DNA from 2 places in the Mesorhizobium sp. M0437 genome. Region 1 is predicted to be linked to the other one. Evidence: riboswitches for the same ligand, from Rfam matches in the RefSeq annotation. Region 1 holds a riboswitch; the other holds the start of a gene.
What was found. Region 1 has a riboswitch for cobalamin ahead of NKI72_RS11600 (DUF1636 family protein). Riboswitches for the same ligand answer to the same signal wherever they lie in the genome.

Region 1 (9,982 bases):
CGACGTCCCCCTCCCTCTCGAGGGGAGGGTGGCCCGCACGGCCGGGTGGGGTCGTCACGGCAGTGGTCGACGTTTTGTGTAGGCGCGCTTCGGAGAGGATCCCGCCCCCGGCCTGCGGCCGGACCCTCCTCTCGAGGAGGAGGGGGACGCCGCGTTCTGCGACCCCCAGTCCCGGCTCGTAAAATCCCGCCTTTGGCACGCTGACAGGTTCGGCTACAGCCGCACCCGATCCAGCGAGACTTGCCAGCCTCTGCACCAGCGCCGTCATATTTGCCGGTCCGCCCTCGCGGAAATAGCCAAGCAGGCCGTCCAACTCCTCGCGCGGCAGCGTCGAGCCTTCGATCAGCCGCAAATCCTCGTCGTGGCTCTCGCCCGGCAGCAGCGCCAGCTTGATACCGCGATTTCGCGCGATAGCGGCGAGCTGGTCGCAGCCATAGCGCCACCAGTCATAGCCGCCGAGGATGCGGACCAGAATGACCTTGGCGTGGCGGGCGACGCTGTCGATCCACAGGTCGACGGACATCGGATGGCGCAGGTCGCGCAAGGCGGCGAGCCGCATCGACGGCAGGCGGTGCGCATCTGCCTTCCACGCCGCCGCCAGCCCGGCCAGGTCGCTGTCGGTGAAGGACAGCGCCACGACATCCGCAGGCGTTTGCCTGAGATCGACAGGCTCGGCGAGATCGTCGAGCGAGGCGGATGTGGTGGTGAGGATGTGCATCGCGGCTCGTACCTGGGTCAGCCGGCGAGGATACGCTCGATGGCCGGGCGGTTCAGCCCTTTCAGGCCGATGACGACCAGGCGCGAGCGGCGGTCGTCTTCGGCGGTCCAGGCGCGGTCGTAATAGTGGTTGACGCGCGGACCGACGGCCTGCAGCAGGAGCCGCATCGGCTTGCCGCCGACTTCGACGAAACCCTTGACGCGCAACACGTTTTCTTCCTCCGCCGCCGTGGCGACCCGTTGTGCGAGCTCGTCCGGGTTGGACACAGACGTGATGTCGATGACGAACGAGTCAAAATCGTCATGTTCGTGGTCGAGCTCGTCGTCGTGGTGGGTCTTGCGGTTCTCGATGTCGTCCTCGACGGCGAGGCCGAGGCCGAGCAGCACCGACGGGTCGACCTTGCCTTGCGAAGTCGGTACGATCTTCACCGCCCGCGCAACGTGCTTGCCGATGACGGCATTGGCACGGGCCGAGCCGGCTGCGTCCATCAGGTCGCTCTTCGACAGGATGATCAGGTCGGCGCAGGCGAGCTGGTCTTCGAACACTTCCTCGACCGGATCGTCATGGTCGAGCGTCTGGTCCTGCGCGCGCTGGGCCTGCAGGGCGTCCATGTCGTTGGCTACGCGGCCATCAGCCAGCGCCGGTCCGTCGACCACGGCAATGACGCCGTCCACCGTCACGCGGCTTTTCACCGACGGCCACTGGAAGGCCTGGACCAGCGGCTTGGGCAAAGCGAGGCCGGATGTCTCGATCAGGATGTGGTCGACCCTCGGCGTCAGCGACAGGATCTGGTCCAGCGCCGGGACGAAATCATCGGCGACGGTGCAGCAGATGCAACCGTTGGCCAGCTCGACGATGTTTTCCTCGGGGCAGGTGTCGATGCCGCAGCCCTTCAGGATCTCGCCGTCGATGCCGATGTCGCCGAACTCGTTGACGATGATGGCCAGGCGCTTGCCTTTGGCGTTTTCGAGCAAATGGCGGATCAACGTCGTCTTGCCGGCGCCGAGAAAGCCGGTGACCACGGTGCAGGGAACGCGCGAAAGGGAGGCAGCGGTCATGTCAGGTCCTTCAAAAGGTCAAGGGGAGGGATGCGGGCAACCAGGCCGCGCTTCAGGCAATCGGGACGGCCGCGCCATGGAATGAGCCCATCCGTCGAGGTGGCGAACAGCTTTGCCCCGGTGACGAGATCGGCGCCGCTGGTCGTGGTCAGATCACCGAAGACGTAGCTCCAGCAGCCGTCGCGCAGCATGGCCGCGCTGAGCCGGCGCTTGCAATTGCCGAGGCATTCGACGGTGCGGATTTTGATGTTTTCGCTGGAAGCAGCGCGGCGCGTGTCCTCTGCGAGCAGTTCGCCAGCGCGCGGATGAGCGTCCGAACCGGTCTCGTCACGGCAGGACGAGCAGACGATGACGGTAACGCCGGCCGGGGAATCACCATGGCCGGACAATAAATCCGCTGTCTCAGCCGGAAAACTGCTGTCGCGTTCCAAATCAGGCTCCTTGCCCGGAAAACCCGCCAGGCGATCGGATTCTTAGGTCCTAGACGGCAGGTCTCCTGGCTCGCGGGTCATCGCCTGGGTGCCGCCTTCCCGGGAATATCCCAGTGGTTTTCGGCCTTGGCTCGTCGCTTACAGTTGCGGGGACAGCCGCGGATTTGAAATCGAGATTTCGCACCGCATTCCCTCTTGGCCCCTGCCGTTGCGGGCAGGGGACCGTCTGGAACGGATTTAGGCTTGTGGAGGCAGTTGTGTCAACGCACGTCTATGGCGCGGCGATATCCGCGAGCGGCCGGCCCAAATCGCCGGCAGCGGTCACCTCGATGCGTTCCAGGCCGAGCCAGCCCTGCATCTGCTTCAATTCCTTGAAGAGTTCGGCAGCGGTTTGTGGCGGGGCGCCGGGCTCCGCATAGGCGGCATGGACGCGCAATACGCCGGCCGGACGGTCGGCCCTGAGGTCAACGCGCCCGACGATGCTGTCGCCGAGCAGGAATGGCAGCACATAATAGCCATACCGCCGCTTTTCGGCCGGCGTGTAGATCTCGATGCGGTAGTGGAAGTCGAACAACCGCTCGGTGCGCGATCGTTCGAAGACGACAGGATCGAACGGCGCGAGCAAGGCGCGCGCCTCGATCCTGCGCGGCAAACGGGCGTCCTTGTGGAGATAGGCTGTTTTGTTCCAGCCGTCGACGCTCACCGGCAACAGCTCGCCGGCCTCGACCAGCTCCTCGATGCGACCCTTGATGTCGGCGGGCGAGAGGCGGAAATAGTCGCGCAGGTCGCCTGCCGTGGCGATGCCGTGGGCACGGGCCGAGATGCGCAGCAATTCGCGGTGAGCGTCTTCGGGGGAGGGCGTTGGCAGACTCAGTATTGTTGGCGGCAGCACGCGCTCCGGCAGATCGTAGAACCGTTCGAAGCCGCGGCGATGCGCCGTGGTGATGCGGCCGGCCCAGAACAGCCATTCGAAGGCGTGCTTGGCATGGCTCCAGCCCCACCAGCCACCCGAACCCTTCTGCCCTTCGAAAGCCGACGCCGCGATCGGGCCTCGTTCGGCGACCTCGCGATAGATGTCTTCGATATAGGCGGCGTGCTCGCGGCCCCATTTGGCCAGTCCGCTGTACATTTCGTCGCCGCACTCGGCCCGCTGCATGCGCCAGCGCATCAGCGGATAGGTCTCGACCGGCAAGAAGGAGGCTTCGTGCGCCCAATATTCGAAGACCATGCGCTTGCGCGTTACGGCGGCGTCGTCGAGCAGCGCCAGCTTGTAGGGGCCAAGCCGCGAATAGAGCGGCATATAGTGGGCGCGCACCACGGCGCTGACGGAATCGATCTGCAGCAGGCCGGTACGGGCAAGCACGCGGGCCAGATGCCGGCGGTCAGGCGTGCCGGTGGGGCGCGGGTCATTGAATCCCTGTGCCGCGAGCGCATGCGGCGGGCCATGGCGAGCGAGATTTTTTCCTTCATGAAGGCGGCATCCGGACGATTTTAGACAGAGAAAATGACCTGCGATTCCGTGCCATGCTAACAGGGTTTTGGCGGCATCCATGTCAGGAGAGAAAAGTGGAGTAAAAAGTGAAGGAAATCAAACAGGAGCGGATCGGACCAGTTTTCCCGGATATGCCGTCCAGCACCGCGATTTGAACAAGGTTTGACTTGCTTCGCCGAAAGCGCTGCGCTAACCCTCGCCGCGTTGCAGCATAGAGCCCCCTTAAAACGGTTCAGTGGTTAAACTGTCACGCTTCCGCAAGTGGGTCCGGTGCTGTAATCAGAGTGGATTGGCCGCCAACGGAAACTGCAGCATGAACGCACTTTTAGGTTCGTACCTGCCCATCGTCCTGTTCATCGGCGTGGCGCTGATCGTCGGGCTGGCGCTGCTCGCCGCACCGTTCCTGGTGGCCTACCGCAACCCCGATCCGGAAAAGCTTTCCGCCTACGAGTGCGGCTTCAACTCGTTCGACGACGCCCGCATGAAGTTCGATATCCGCTTCTACCTGGTGTCGATCCTGTTCATCATCTTCGATCTGGAGGTGGCCTTCCTGTTTCCGTGGGCGGTGTCGTTCAGCCAGATCGGCATGCTCGGTTTCTGGTCGATGATGGTGTTTTTGGCGGTGCTGACCATCGGCTTTGCCTATGAATGGAAAAAAGGAGCGCTGGAATGGGATTGAACGACAGTTCCGGCACGCTCGTCGCGCCGAAGCCCAAGGGTCTCATCGACCCCAACACCGGCAGGCCGGTGGGGGAGGATGATCCATTCTTCCTGGAGATCAACAACGAGCTCGCCGACAAGGGCTTTCTCGTCACCTCGACCGAGGCGCTGATCACCTGGGCGCGCAGCGGCTCGCTGATGTTCATGACGTTTGGCCTCGCCTGCTGCGCCGTCGAGATGATCCACACGTCGATGCCGCGCTATGACAGCGAGCGCTTCGGGGTGGCGCCGCGCGCGTCTCCGCGCCAGTCCGACATCATGATCGTCGCCGGCACGCTGACCAACAAGATGGCGCCGGCGCTGCGCAAGGTCTACGATCAGATGCCGGAGCCGCGCTACGTCATCTCGATGGGCTCATGCGCCAATGGCGGCGGCTATTATCATTATTCCTATTCGGTGGTGCGCGGCTGCGACCGCATCGTGCCGGTCGACATCTACGTGCCCGGCTGCCCGCCGAGCGCTGAAGCGCTGCTTTACGGCATCCTTCTGCTGCAGAAGAAGATCCGCCGCACCGGCACGATCGAGCGGTGAGCGGCATGACCCAGGCGTTGAATGACCTCTCGACCTATCTAGGCGAGAAGCTGATCGGCCGGATCGGCGAGGCGGTGTTCGCCTATGGCGAACTCACCATCTCGGTCGAGCCGCGCGACCTGATCGAGGTGGTGACCTTCCTGCGCGACGACCCGAAATGCCAGTTCATTTCGATCATCGACGTCTGCGGCGCCGATTATCCGTCACGGGCAAAGCGCTTCGACGTCGTCTATCACCTGCTGTCGCCGAGGCAGAATATCCGCATCCGGCTCAAGGTCCAGGCCGACGAAGAGACGCTCGTGCCGTCGATCACCGGGATATATCCCGGCGCCGACTGGTTCGAGCGCGAGACCTACGATCTCTACGGCGTGCTGTTTTCGGGCCATCCCGATCTGCGGCGGATCCTGACCGACTACGGCTTTGAAGGCCATCCGCTGCGCAAGGACTTTCCGCTGACCGGCTTCGTCGAGGTGCGTTACGACGACGAAGCCAAGCGCGTCATCTACGAGCCGGTGGAGCTCAAGCAGGAATTCCGCAATTTCGATTTTCTGTCTCCGTGGGAAGGTACGGATTACGTGCTTCCGGGGGATGAAAAGGCAAAGCAGTAAATGGCTGAAACCTCCGTTCGCAACTTCAACATCAATTTTGGCCCGCAACATCCAGCGGCGCACGGCGTTTTGCGCCTGGTGCTGGAGCTTGACGGCGAAGTCGTCGATCGCGTTGACCCGCATATCGGGCTGTTGCACCGCGGCACGGAAAAGCTGATCGAGGCCAAGACTTACCTGCAGGCCGTGCCCTATCTCGACCGGCTCGACTATTGCGCGCCGATGAACCAGGAGCATGCCTTCGCGCTTGCCGCGGAGCGGCTGCTCGGCATCGAGGTGCCGAAGCGCGGGCAGTTGATCCGAGTTCTCTACTCCGAGATCGGCCGCATCATGTCGCATATCCTCAACGTGACGACGCAGGCGATGGATGTCGGCGCGCTGACGCCGCCGCTGTGGGGCTTCGTCGAGCGCGAAAAGCTGATGGTGTTCTATGAGCGCGCCTCGGGTTCGCGCATGCACGCGGCCTATTTCCGCCCCGGCGGCGTCCACCAGGACCTGCCGCAGAAGCTGATCGAGGACATCGGCAGCTGGATCGACCCGTTCCTGAAATCGGTCGACGACCTCGACTCGCTCTTGACCGGCAACCGTATCTTCAAGCAGCGCAATGTAGACATTGCCACCGTCTCCCTGGCGGACGCCTGGGCCTGGGGTTTTTCAGGCGTCATGGTGCGCGGCTCGGGCGCGCCGTGGGACCTGCGCAAATCGCAGCCCTACGAATGCTATGCCGAGCTGGATTTCGACATTCCGATCGGCAAGAACGGTGACTGTTTCGACCGCTATCTGGTGCGCATGGAAGAGATGCGGCAGTCGGCGAAAATCATGCGCCAGTGCGTCGACCTGTTGCTCGGCAAGGAGGGCGCCGGCCCGGTGTCCAACCTTGACGGCAAGGTGGTGCCGCCGAAGCGCGCGGCGATGAAGCGCTCGATGGAAGCGCTGATCCATCACTTCAAGCTCTACACCGAAGGCTACCGCGTGCCGGCCGGCGAGGTCTATGCCGCAGTCGAGGCGCCAAAGGGCGAGTTCGGCGTCTATCTCGTCTCCGACGGCACCAACAAGCCCTATCGCTGCAAGCTGCGCGCGCCGGGCTTTGCGCATCTGCAAGCCATGGACTTTTTGTGCCGCGGCCACATGTTGGCAGACGTCACCGCTGTGCTTGGCTCCCTCGATATCGTCTTCGGGGAGGTGGATCGGTGAAGATGCGGAGCGCCCTGCATGTTGCTGCCGGTTTTGCTGCCGGAGTGGCAGGCATGGGTGCCGTTGCCGCCTGGGGCCGCTCGGCGGAAGCCTATTGGGTGTCCTGCCGCCTTGAGGGCGTGAAGACAGATGTCATGTGCAGGGTAACCACGACGGGCCGACTTTGGGATCTGGATTCCGGTTGGTATCTTTATGCCGATACGGCATATCCGGATTGGAATGTGGCCCTTGGCGCGGATTGCTCGGATCGGTATCGCGAATATCGCGACTATGTCGACACTACCCGGGGAAAGATCGGAAACGATGAGAGTACCGCGGTCTTGGCCAGGTCCGACCCTCGTTTTTATTTCGACTGCTACAACAGAGTTAAAAGCTAAATGTCAGTCCGCCGTCTCGCAGAAGCCAGCCTCCAGCCAGCCTCCTTCGCCTTCAACCGGGCGAATGCGGCGGCGGCGAAGCAGTGGATCAAGAAATATCCGAAGGGGCGCGAGCAATCCGCGATTATCCCCTTGCTCATGCTGGCGCAGGAGCAGGAAGGCTGGGTGACCAAGGCGGCGATCGAGACGATCTCCGACATGCTCGACATGCCCTATATCCGTGGGCTGGAAGTCGCCACCTTCTATACGCAATACCAGCTCAATCCGGTCGGCACCCGCGCTCATATCCAGGTCTGCGGCACCACGCCCTGCATGCTGCGCGGCTCGGAAGCGCTGATGGATGTGTGCCGCTCGAAAATCCATCACGACCAATTCCACACCAACGACAAGGGCACGCTGTCGTGGGAGGAGGTCGAGTGCCTCGGCGCCTGCGTCAACGCACCGATGGTGATGATATTCAAGGACACCTATGAGGATTTGACGCCGGAGCGGCTTGCCGAGATCATCGACCTCTATGACGCCGGCAAAGGTGCTTCGGTGACGCCAGGACCGCAAAACGGCCGCATCACCTCTGAGCCGGCCAGTGGCCTGACGACCCTCAAGAGCGAAAAGGCGATCCTCAAGGCGACCCGCGACCGGGAAACCAGGGCGGCGACCAAGGCCGCCAAGGATGCAGAGCCGGCGGCTGCCGCCGCAGCACCAGTTCCGCCAGCGGCTTCGGCCGCGCCTGCACCGGCGCCGGTTGCGCCCTCGAATGCCAGCAAGCCGAAAACCGACGCGGTCGAGACCAACCCGGCGCTGAAATCGCCGTCGGCCACGAAAGTCGCGCCCGCGGTGGAGAAGGCGGCGAGCGTCGCAGCGCCTCTGCATTCGGCCGCCAATGCCAACAAGGCCGAGCCGCAGGTCGAGGACGTCTCGAAACAGCGCAAGGGCCCCAAGAACAAGGCCGAGCCGGCGTCTGCCTTCAAGGCGCCGGAGGCCAAGGTCAAACCGGCGAAGGCTGCCGCCAAGGCGGCCAAGGCGTCGCCCGGAAACAAGAGCCGGCCGACCGGCAAGAAGCCGGTCTGAGGAACGAGCAATGCTTCAGGACAGAGACCGCATCTTCAACAACATCTACGGCCGCTTCGACAAGTCGCTGGCCGGCGCCATGGCGCGCGGCGCCTGGGACAACACGCCCGGCATCGTTGCCAAGGGGCGCGAGTGGATCGTCAACGAGATGAAGGCATCGGGCCTGCGCGGCCGCGGCGGCGCCGGTTTCCCGACCGGGCTCAAATGGTCGTTCATGCCCAAGCAAAGCGACGGCCGGCCGAGCTATCTCGTCGTCAATGCCGACGAGTCCGAGCCCGGCACCTGCAAGGACCGCGACATACTGCGCCATGACCCGCACACGCTGGTCGAAGGCTGCCTGCTTGCCGGCTTCGCCATGGGCGCGGTCGCCGCCTACATCTATGTGCGCGGCGAGTTCATCCGCGAGCGCGAGGCGCTGCAACGCGCCATAGACGAGGCCTATGCGGCCAAGCTGATCGGCAAGAACAACACCTCCGGCTACGATTTCGACATTTACATGCACCATGGCGCCGGCGCCTATATCTGCGGCGAGGAAACGGCGCTGCTCGAAAGCCTCGAGGGCAAGAAGGGCCAGCCGCGGCTGAAGCCGCCATTTCCGGCCAATGTCGGCCTCTATGGCTGCCCGACGACGGTCAACAATGTCGAGTCCATCGCTGTCGCGCCGACCATCCTGCGCCGCGGTGCCGCCTGGTTCTCGTCCTTCGGCCGGCCCAACAATGTCGGCACCAAGCTGTTCTGCATCTCCGGCCACGTCAACAATCCGTGCACCGTCGAAGAGGCGATGTCGATCCCGTTCCGCGAACTGATCGAGACGCATTGCGGCGGCATCCGCGGCGGCTGGGACAACCTGCTGGCGGTCATTCCGGGCGGCGCCTCGGTGCCGCTGGTGCCGGCCGAGCAGATCATCGACGCGCCGATGGATTTCGATGCGTTGCGCGACCTGAAATCGGGCCTCGGCACGGCGGCTGTCATCGTCATGGACAAATCGACCGATATCGTGAAGGCGATCGCGCGGCTGTCCTATTTCTACAAGCACGAGAGCTGCGGCCAGTGCACGCCTTGCCGTGAGGGCACCGGCTGGATGTGGCGGGTGATGGAACGGCTGGTGCGCGGCGAGGCGCAGAAGCGCGAGATCGACATGCTGCTCGACGTGACGAAGCAGGTCGAGGGCCACACGATCTGTGCGCTGGGCGATGCGGCGGCGTGGCCGATCCAGGGCCTGATGCGGCATTTCCGCGGCGAGGTGGAGCGGCGCATCGACGAGTTTTCGCGCAACGCACACCGCGCCGAACCGGTGCTGGCGGCGGCGGAATAGAAGAATTCAAAAAATTGCGGGCGAATGCCCGAAACGAGGAAACGAGCGCGGGGCAGACGGAAACGACCAGGAGACCACCTATGTCGCTGTTTTCGACACCCGACGATTTTACGCCCGATATGGACCCGTTGTTGAAGATGAACCAGGATCTGACCAGGATGATGCCGAAGGAGATGGCCAATGCCGTCAATCTCCTGGCGCATCCTGTCGCGGGCGCGGCGGCGATGACGGCACTCGGCATCGGCCTTGCCAACCACGCCTTTGGTATCTGGATGGGCGTGCTTTCAGGCGCCGCCGAGACCTCGCAGCGGCTTTGGCAACCGGTCGCCGAGGATTTCGAGGCGCGAACGGAACGCTTTTCCGCGACCGGCAAAAGCTCCTCGACCAAGGCGCGCGCGGCGACCAAAACCCTGATTGCCGAGGCGCAGTCCTTCGCCAACGATGTGACTGACATTGCGACGAGCACCGCTGCA
Region 2 (9,982 bases), on a different contig from region 1:
GACGGTGACGGGGATGGGCGAGGCGCCTGTGCTGGCAAAGACCTGACGCGCCATCCTGTAGCACGGATCTTCGATGACGAAGCTGTCGGCGGGATCGAGAAGCAGGCGCGCGCACAGGTCGAGGCCCTGCTGCGAACCGTTGACGATGATGATCTGCTCGAGGTCGCAGCTCAGGGTTCGGGCGCGCCAGAGATAGCCCTGCAACGCTTGGCGCAGCCGGCGCGAGCCGCGAGGATCGTCATAGGCAAGACGCAACGGGCGCTGCGCCATCGCCTCGTTCATCGCGCGTTTCCAGATCAATGCAGGGAAATCCGACGGCGCCAGGTCACCATAGCGGAAATCGACCTTTAGCGCGTTCGGCAGATAATCTGGCCAGGGCGGTGTGGCGCGCAGTCGTCCCCCATAGGCGGACAGAAGAACCTGGCCGACCCGTTTCGCAGGCGTGCGGCTTGTCTCAGGACCGATCAACGAAGATGCAACGCGGGGTCGTGCGCCTTGACGGACGTCGATGAAACCTTCCGCGGTCAGTTGGTCATAGGCGACCGTCACCGTCGTTCGCGAAACCCCAAGGTCATTTGCGAGGCCTCGGGAGGACGGCAGCTGACTGCCGGTTTCATAGACGCCGCCGAGGATTTGCTCGCGAAGAGCCTCGTAGATCTGGCGTGCACCCATCGCGTGCGAGCGACCTGCAGAACCGGCACTTGAAGACTGGACCATTTCATTCATCGCCAACTGGATATTTCACATTGGCCAGTTTGCCGTCAATCTTTCGGAAACCCAAGAAAGATCTAGAGGCCGAATGACCCGCTCCTATCAATCCGAAACCGATGCTCTCACGCGGTCGCTCAACGACACCGGTCCCGGATTCGCCACTCGGTCGATCCATCATGGCTACGATCCGGCCGGCTTTTCCAATGCCGTTCAGCCGCCAGTCTTCTTGACCTCGACCTATGGATTCGAAAGCGTGGCAGCGAACGAGGCCGCCGCCGCCCTTGGCGGAAGGCTTTATGCGCGCGAATACAATCCGACGACGGAGATCCTAGAACAACGGCTTGCCAATCTGGAAGGAGCCGAGGCAGGTCTGGTCGTTGCCTCGGGGATGGCGGCTTTCGGGACGCTGATCCTGTCGCTCCTGTCCCAAGGGGATGAACTCATCGTCCACAGGACACTTTATGCGAACACGCTTGCCATGGTCGAACAGGCGGTCCCCCGCTTCGGCATCAAGGTCGTCGCGGTGGACCTGTCCGATCCTCAAAATCTCGATGCCGCGATTGCCGAGCGGACCCGGCTTGTTTTCTTCGAGACGCCGGTGAATCCGCTGAGCCGCATCCTAGACATCGCTGCCATTGCCGAGCGCGCCCACGCGCGCGGTGTAAAGGTTGCAGTCGACAGCACCTTCGCCTCCCCCGCGCTCCAGCGGCCGCTCGAACATGGGGCCGACCTCGTGCTCCACTCGCTGACCAAATACATCAATGGGCATGGTGACGCCCTTGGCGGGGCGATTCTCGGCGACGCGCAAACGCTCCGCACGCTGCACGAAACGGGCCTGCGCTACATCACCGGCGCAGCGCTCTCGCCCATGTCAGCCTTCCTGATCCTGCGCGGTCTGAAGACGCTCACGCTGCGCATGGAACGGCACAGCGCCACTGCCCTTGCGGTGGCTCAGGCGCTCGAGGCGCACCCGGCGGTGGCATGGGTGAGTTATCCCTTCCTCGACTCGCACCCTGATCAGGTGACGGCGCGAAAGCAGATGTCCCAAGGCTCGGGCATGTTGGCCTTTGGCCTCCACGCTGGGTTCGAGGGCGCGCGCCGGATGATGGACCGGCTCAACTTGATCACCCGGGCTGTCAGCCTCGGCGATGCCGACAGCCTCATCTATCATCCGGCAAGCCTGACCCGTGCTCGTCAGCCGATCCGCAAGGATGCCCATCTGGCCGATGGAGTCGGCGAGGACCTCATGCGTCTCTCGGTGGGTCTTGAAGACGCCGATGACCTAATCGCCGACCTGCGGCGGGCTCTGGACGCCTTGTGATGACCTGTCGTCCGGCCAGTCCTGCGCTCACGCACAAACCTGGAGCCTTGCCATGGCATTCCTGAGTGGTCTTTCCGCGTTTCCCATCACGCCCGCCGATCGTGACGGCCGCGTCGATACCGTTGCTCTGCGCAGGCTGATTGCTCGGCTTGGCGCCGCTCAGGTCGACTCCATCGGTCTTCTCGGCAGCACCGGCACCTACATGTATCTGTCGCGCGAGGAACGGCGACGGACGCTCGCCGAGACCTTGGACGAAATCGCCGGGCGAACGCCGGTCGTGGTGGGTGTGGGCGCGTTGCGCACCGATGAAGCAGTGAGGTTCGCGCAGGACGCCAAGGCCCTTGGAGTTGCCGCGGGGCTGCTTGCGGCCGCCTCCTACACCCCGCTCACTGAGGACGAGGTGTTCGAACATTTCTCGACGGTGGCGTGCGAGAGCGGCCTGCCGATCGTCGTCTACGACAATCCAGGAACGACGCATTTCCATTTCACCCCAGCACTCGTCAGCCGCCTGGCAAAGGTGGGTGGGATTGTCGCTATCAAGAATCCGACAGACAAGGGCGATGCGATCAAGAGCCATCTGGCCGACCAGAGGCGCACTGTGCCGGAAGGGTTCTCGATCGGCTACAGCGGCGACTGGAACGCTGCAGAGGCCATAATCGCCGGCGCCGACACATGGTACAGCGTCCTCGCCGGCATCCTGCCCGAGGTCTGCGTGAAGATCGTCACGGCGGCGCAACAGGGCGATGCGGCCGAAGCGCGACGGATCGATGCCACGCTTGCGCCGCTCTGGAGCCTCTTCAAGGAGTTCTCGAGCCTTCGCGTCGTCTATGCACTTGCCGAATTGCTCGACATTTGCCGTGCCGACCCCCCGCGTCCCATCCTGCCTCTGCCCTCAGCAGCGAAGCGCCAGATCGCCGCCGCGTTGGAACGCTTGCGATCGGATGTCAACCGGTGAACAGCGAACCCGGCGGCCAGTGAAGGAACCTGTCATGTATGTACCCGCGCATTTCGATGAACCGAGCCGAGAAGTCCTTTACGAACTGATCGAGAACAGCGCACTTGGCATGCTGATAACCCATGGCCGGAGCGGTCTCGACGCCAATCACATCCCCTTCGAACTCGACACGTCACAGGGAGAAAACGGTTCCCTTTATTCCTGCGCGATTAGTACACGTGCCGAAGGAAAGTGCACTTTCTCGCTCGAGTGACTTATTTCAAAGGATGTGATCGCGTTTTGGCACATTCACAGCCGACATGCGGCAGCCGGTAACTCACCACATGGTGAGCAACCAGGAAACCTTCCGGCCTACACTTTCTCCCGGAGCGCGCGTGCTGCAGCAACCATGTTCATGAGGGCAGGGCGGACCTCCTCCCACTTGCGGGTTTTGAGGCCACAGTCCGGGTTTACCCACAGTTGGGCATCGGACAGTCGCTCGCGGGCAAGCATGACGAGATCCGAAATCTCGCCGACTTCCGGGACCCGTGGTGAGTGAATGTCGTAGACTCCGGGCCCGATTTCATTCGGATATTTGGAGCTCGTGAAGGCGTCCAGCAGTTCCATTTTCGAGCGCGACGTCTCAATCGAAATGACATCCGCATCCATTTCAGCGATCGCGTCGATGATCTCGTTGAACTCCGAATAGCACATGTGGGTATGGATTTGAGTCGCGTCCTTTACACCCGTTGAAGCGATCCGGAAGCATTCGACAGCCCAGTCGAGATAGTCGTTCCAATCAGACTGGCGCAGTGGCAATCCTTCGCGAAACGCGGCCTCATCGATCTGGATCATCCTTGCGCCGGACCATTCGAGATCCGTCACTTCGTCGCGGATGGCGAGCGCGATCTGGCGGCATGCTTCGGAGCGGGGTACGTCGTCGCGAACAAATGACCAGTTGAGAATGGTCACTGGGCCTGTGAGCATTCCCTTCACAGGGTTTTCCGTAAGCGACTGGGCGAACTGCCACCAGCGCAGCGTCATCGGATTGGGCCTCGATACGTCGCCGAAGATGATGGGGGGGCGCACGTAACGCGACCCATAGCTCTGCACCCAGGCATGCTGGGTGAAGGCGAAGCCGGACAGCTGCTCGCCGAAATGCTGTACCATGTCGTTTCGTTCGAACTCACCGTGCACCAGCACGTCCAGCCCGATCTCTTCCTGCCAGCGAATTGCAGCCTCGATCGCCTTCTTCAGGAAGGTCTCGTAGTCGACATAGCTCAGCTGGCCCTTCGCATGAGCGGCCCGCGCCCTGCGTACCTGCGGCGTCTGCGGGAAGGACCCGATGGTCGTCGTCGGGAACGGCGGCAGCCCGAGCGTGCCGGCCTGGACTCTGGAGCGCTCGGCAAAAGCGCTCTCTCGTCGCTTCATGCTGTCGTCAATGCTGGCGATCCGCCCCTCAACCAGCGGGTCATGGATCTTCGTGGATGTCACGCGAGTGGCGGCAGCCTCGGCAGACGCTTTCAACGCGCCTGCCACCGCATCCCTGCCTTGGGACAGGGCCCGGGCAAGCAACACCAACTCGTCGGTCTTCTGGGCCGCGAAGGCGAGCCACGACCTGATGTCCGCGTCGAGTTCCGTCTCCATGCGGAGGTCGATCGGCACATGCAGCATCGAGCAAGAAGGCGCGATCTCGACGCGGTCCAAGGGCCAGCCGGCGACGATCGGTTTGATGCGGTCGAGAATGGCGGGCAGGTTCGCACGCCAGACGTTGCGGCCATCGATCAAGCCAAGCGAGAGCACCAGATCCTTCGGTGCGAGCCGCCCCACCGTTTCCAGCTGCTCGGGAGCGCGCACGAGATCAATATGCAGCCCGGCCAGGGGCAGAGAAACCGCGGTTTCGAGATTGCCTCCCAGCGGCCCGAAATAGGTAGCCAGCATGATCTTCAGCTCGGGCGCGGCTTTCGACAGCTGGCCATAGGCGAATTCGAACGCAGCTCGTTCGTTCGCGTTCAGATCGAGGACAAGCGCTGGCTCGTCGATCTGCACCCAGTCGGCTCCAGACAGCTTCAGCCTCTGCAGGAGTTGCTCGTAGACGGGCAGCAGCCGCGGCAGGAGCGCGATGGGATCGAATCCTTCGGCAGGCGATTTCGCCAGCTTGAGGAAGGTGATCGGTCCAAGGATGACTGGGCGTGTGTGAACGCCGAGAGCTTTAGCCTCGATGAAGTAATCGACCGGTTTCGTCGACGAGAGGGCGAACGTCTGATCATCGTTGAGTTCCGGCACAATGTAGTGATAGTTGGTGTCAAACCACTTGGTCATTTCCATCGCGGTTACATCAGACCGATGAGCCGCCTGCTGGTGACCAGCGTGTCGACAATCCTCCGTCTGACCCTGGTTGCCCCGCGCCATTGCGAAGTAGATGTCAAGTGGAACCTCGCCGCTATTCCAGCCGTAACGGGATGGAACGGCGCCGACCATGGCTGCGGTGTCGAGCACATGGTCGTAGAGCGAGAAGTCGTTCGACGGGATTTTCGACACGCCGCGATCGTGCTGCTCCTCCCAGCTAGCGGCACGGAGCGCCTTCGCGGTCGTGAGAAGGTCGGCAGCGGACGATTTTCCGGACCAGTAGCTTTCAAGCGCGAATTTCAGTTCTCGCCGACGACCGAAGCGGGGCACGCCGAGCGTTGCTACAGGAATTTGCTGAGAGATAGTCATGCCAGACCCCGATGGTTGGGGCGTCGGTGACAAGGAAGGCGCTAGCAGGCCGGCACGAACGCCAGGCTGCAGCGGCCACCGAGACACCCCGCCCGTGGACGTAATTCGCCGTGGCAGGTCTCCTGGCTCGCGGGGTCATAGCCTCTACCCGTCTTCCCAAGGCTATTCGCCTCAGTGACATGAGTGGGGTTGGCTCGCCGCTAACAGTTGCGGGGGCAGCGCCGGCATCGCACCGGCTTCCCTCTTAGCTCCGCTGCGGCAGCGCCGTACGGAGAACCACGACGCGGGAGACAATTACAGCAGTTCGCTTCATTGTCAACGCCGCATAAAGAAATGTTTATGTCGTTATGTTAAATTTCCGTTGGCATGTTCCAAAGGTCGCCTCGAAAGCGAAAACTGTGGAAGCCTTGAGCGGCCGGTAAATCAAAGCAATGACGCACGGCGCCCTTGTCCAGGAGGATAGGAGTTCGTCGGCTGCCGGCAGCAAACATACCGGCAAGCGCCGTGGTGCTGCTTAGCGCATCACGCGAACCACCTCGGCGTCGAACTTCGGCTCTGAGGTTCCGACCGCTTCGTTGGTGATCTGCTCGCGACCATATTCGGCTCAATGGCGAGGCTGTTGCCCATGTGGAAGCTGTTGGCCGTGATGCCCTCGGTGATATGACACAACGATTTCGGGGGGAGCACACCGAGGCCAGGCGCAGCGGCGTGTTGCGAAGTGATCGAGGCCAATGTCTCGAACTGCTTGTTCGCAGCCCACCGGCTCAAGGTAACCCGGCTCAAACCACCGGGCTAGCTCAAGTCCTGTCCAAATGAGGCCTGAGCGGCAAATCGTCGTGCACGCGCACGGTTTGGCGTTCGATCTTGTGATGCGTCTTGGGCGGACAATCGCCACGGTGCAGCGCGCAGAAGCGGTCCCCAATTGGGAAGCCGAGGGCGGTGAGGGCAAGCCAGCGCCACAGGCGGAAGGGGACTTGGACCTGTTTGCCCTGCTGGACCACAAGTTCGCGACACAGGGCCTCAAGGAGAAGACCAAGAGTGATTATGCGCGGGACCTCGCCAAATTCATCAAAAGCAGCGGGCAGTCAAAGTTCGGCGCCGATTGACATGGAGATAGCCATCGCGGCGGACCGCCCAGGCGGACCGCAAGCCGGAATACAACCGGGTGCAGGCGGCCAAGCTCGTCCACAAGATGGCGTCGGGCACACACCGGCGATGGGAGAGCGGACCGTGGAGTGCAGGAACTTCACGCCTATCCACGCTCCCGTGGACGTGTCCTGCGGCACATCGGCAGCGATATTGAGGAGGCAGTTGAGCTTCTGGTCGAGCACTCTTACCTGCCACTACCTACGCTTAACGTCATCTCGTACTGAAAACGCACCACGCAAGGTCGAGATGTAACATGCGCCCTTCGTGGATGGTTCTAAGCTTCCTCGGGCGCGGTCAATCTGTGATAACGGTCGCTTGGAACCTCCATCACCGCGACGCGATCAAGGTTGGCGTATCGCGCTCGGTAGTAACCTTCTTCCTCCACTTCGGCGAAACTACACTGGGGAACGTCAAAGGTCGCAGCTTCCAATCCGAAGAAAGTCGTAGCGGTTTCTTCATCCAAGAAGTTCCACTCATCTTCTCCGTCGTCATATGTGACGCGAACATAGGAGGCCATGCGCACGGCTTCCTGATCACCCATCTCTGCGATGATGGCATCGCATTCTTTCTTCAGCTTTCCTGAAACCTCACCCTTATCCCAGTCATCCAAAGCCCGATAGATTTCTGGATGATAATACTCTGGCATCTCCTCTACATCGTCACCGATAAGCTCAATGGTGCGGACATATTGCGGATTTATCAAGAGTATTTTGTTGTCAAGGCTCCAACAATACAGCCATGGCCTGCTTGTGTTATTTCTGCGCAGATTATGAAGTTCCTTCAACTGACGTAAAATCGATTCACGCGCCTTTTCATCGATAGGATATTGGCGGCTGCCAACAGTCGTCTTGATTCTGAGCGTGCCGTATCGCGTTTCGGCATCGGCAATTGCAAACGGGCTCGTGCGCCACTCCTCGACATCAATCTTCCAGCCCAGCAGCTCCTCGACCGTGCATTTCAACGTGAGACAAAGGTCCTTGATCTGCTCGACGTTCAACTGCGTTTTGCCTGTTTCCCAACGGGCCACAGTCTGTTGCGTCGTTGCCATCTGCTCTGCCAAATCTTTTTGAGTCATGCCCAGTCGAACCCTAAGCTCTTTCATGTTCATAACTCACCTCGCGTGTTCAACACACGCATCGTGGATGAATTAATCTAACACGTCAAGCGTGTTCAAAAATCGCAACATGTGTTTTTAGGGCGTCTTCGAGGCTCCGGCAGCCGTTCGTGACCACTTGCGCAAGACACAGGGCTGGTACACAGCACGAATGGGCGATCAAAAATTACTGCTGCGATGCTCGTCATCAGCCAAGCTGCCGCCGCACCTTCCACTAGGGTGCCAAGGTTCGAAATGAGTGCAGCCGACCATAGCGAACGGAAGGTCTTGTGCTCAAAAGGAACGAGTGAAGATGTTCTCTTCGCCATTGTGGGAAGCCTCGGGATTGACCGCGGGGCTGGATTTGTTTCGCCTCACTCAACTATGGCCTCGCCGTACAAGCCAAGCTGCCACAGTGCGCGCCTGCTAACCCAGAAAACTTGGCGGCCTTACAGGCATGCGCAGGACGTGCGAAGCCGCTCAAATCTCCCCAGATGGTCAGCCATCGAAGACCGGCATCACTTGCCCGTTGAGCGGCTATACGATAATGCTCCGCGCTAAGCAGGAAGCGCCAAAAAATTCGAGCGGCGACTTCATTCTCCTATTCAGGAAGGAACTATGAGGCGGCAGACGCGACCATTCACCGTGGAAATCAAACAAAAGCGCAATTATCAAAAATCCGCACGTTCCATCTGGGGCAATTTCGACATCGCCGCGGCGATGGCCGAGACAACAAAGGAAGTCGAGCCGTTAAATCGTCAGCTTGTTGACTCTACTGTAGTGGCCCTTGATGCTGAACCTTTGCACAAACCGCGAGTGGAGCATTTCATGGCCAATCCCCTGGAGACCGAGTCAGCAGTAGTTCATAGCGAACCGGCAGACAAAACGGAAACGCCAAAACCGAAGACGAGAGCGCGGCGGTCGAGGAAGCCAGAAGCTGAGGCGAGCGCGCCTGCCAAGCCGATATCCGCGACCACTGAAGCACCGCCGTCAGCGCGAACGGGCCGAAAGAGCTACTCCGCGAAGGATCGTGCCCAGAAGCTGGCGCAGATCGAGACCTCGATCGGCGGCGGCGCTACTCTCAAGAGCGCGGTGAAGCAAGCCGGCATCTCGGAACAGACATACTATCTTTGGAAGAAGGCGGCGGCGCCTGCGGCGGACAGTGACGGGCTGAAGGATCTCGTCGCGCTCGAGGAAGAAAACAAGCGGCTAAAGAGCCTGCTTGCCGATCGTCTCCGCAAGGAGAATGCGGAACTGAAGAAAAGGCTCGGGCTGGATTAAGGAGGGTGGGCAGCTGGTTCTTGGCTCGCCACCTACAGCAGCCCCGCCTGCTCGGCGTCTCTGCGCAAATTCTGGCGTGGCCTTGGGCCGATCTGCTGAATGACCAGGCCGGCTGCCAGCGAGCCGAGATCGCCGCACTGCTTCAGGCTGCGGCCTTGCGTGTAGCCGTAGAGGAAGCCGGCGGCGTAGAGGTCGCCGGCGCCGGTGGTGTCGACCAGCTCGCGGATCCTGGTCGCATTGATGGTCACGGTCTCGTCGCCGCGCACGATCACCGAGCCCTTTTCCGAGCGGGTGACGGCGGCTATCTTGCAGTCCTTGCGGATCTGCGCCAGCGCCTCGTCGAACGACGCGGTCTGGTAGAGCGACTTGATCTCGTGGCTGTTGGCAAAGACGATGTCGACGGTGCCGGAGCGCATCAGATCGAGGAATTCGACGCGGTAGCGGTCGACGCAGAACGAGTCCGACAATGTCATCGACACTTCGCGCCCGGCGGCATGGGCGAGCTTCGCCGTCTGCCGGATCGCCTCCTTGGCGCGCGGCGGGTCCCACAGATAGCCCTCGAAATAGGTGACGGCCGCGCCCGACGCCTTGTCGGCCTCGACGTCCTCCGGGCCGAGCTCGACGCAGGCGCCGAGATAGGTGTTCATCGAGCGCTCGCCGTCCGGCGTGACGAAGATCATCGAGCGCGCTGTCGGCGGTTCGCCGTTAAGCGGCCTGGTGTCGAAGGCGACGCCCTGGGCATGGATGTCATGCGCGTAGATTTCGCCGAGCGCGT

Region 2: it holds a riboswitch for cobalamin, as region 1 does, so the genes downstream of both, metE (5-methyltetrahydropteroyltriglutamate--homocysteine S-methyltransferase) here and NKI72_RS11600 (DUF1636 family protein) in region 1, are expected to answer to the same signal.

Annotation. Positions count from the first base shown of each region.
Region 1 covers NZ_JAMYRK010000014.1:28,648-38,629, reverse strand. Annotated here, with positions in the region: gene NKI72_RS11610 (cobaltochelatase subunit CobN) at 1-718, opposite strand, end outside; gene cobW (cobalamin biosynthesis protein CobW) at 736-1,776, opposite strand; gene NKI72_RS11600 (DUF1636 family protein) at 1,773-2,207, opposite strand; cobalamin riboswitch at 2,246-2,449, opposite strand; partial or broken gene NKI72_RS11595 (winged helix-turn-helix domain-containing protein) at 2,479-3,677, opposite strand; gene NKI72_RS11590 (NADH-quinone oxidoreductase subunit A) at 4,013-4,378, shown strand; gene NKI72_RS11585 (NuoB/complex I 20 kDa subunit family protein) at 4,369-4,950, shown strand; gene NKI72_RS11580 (NADH-quinone oxidoreductase subunit C) at 4,956-5,558, shown strand; gene NKI72_RS11575 (NADH-quinone oxidoreductase subunit D) at 5,559-6,749, shown strand; gene NKI72_RS11570 (hypothetical protein) at 6,746-7,126, shown strand; gene nuoE (NADH-quinone oxidoreductase subunit NuoE) at 7,127-8,194, shown strand; gene nuoF (NADH-quinone oxidoreductase subunit NuoF) at 8,205-9,509, shown strand; gene NKI72_RS11555 (helix-hairpin-helix domain-containing protein) at 9,590-9,982, shown strand, end outside.
Region 2 covers NZ_JAMYRK010000015.1:81,753-91,734, reverse strand. Annotated here, with positions in the region: gene pdxR (MocR-like pyridoxine biosynthesis transcription factor PdxR) at 1-717, opposite strand, end outside; gene NKI72_RS12470 (trans-sulfuration enzyme family protein) at 800-2,032, shown strand; gene NKI72_RS12465 (dihydrodipicolinate synthase family protein) at 2,085-2,987, shown strand; gene NKI72_RS12460 (FMN-binding negative transcriptional regulator) at 3,022-3,240, shown strand; gene metE (5-methyltetrahydropteroyltriglutamate--homocysteine S-methyltransferase) at 3,339-5,684, opposite strand; cobalamin riboswitch at 5,780-5,980, opposite strand; gene NKI72_RS12450 (hypothetical protein) at 6,536-6,790, shown strand; gene NKI72_RS12445 (helix-turn-helix transcriptional regulator) at 7,108-7,941, opposite strand; gene NKI72_RS12440 (MFS transporter) at 8,004-8,255, opposite strand; gene NKI72_RS12435 (transposase) at 8,545-9,207, shown strand; gene NKI72_RS12430 (adenosine kinase) at 9,240-9,982, opposite strand, start outside.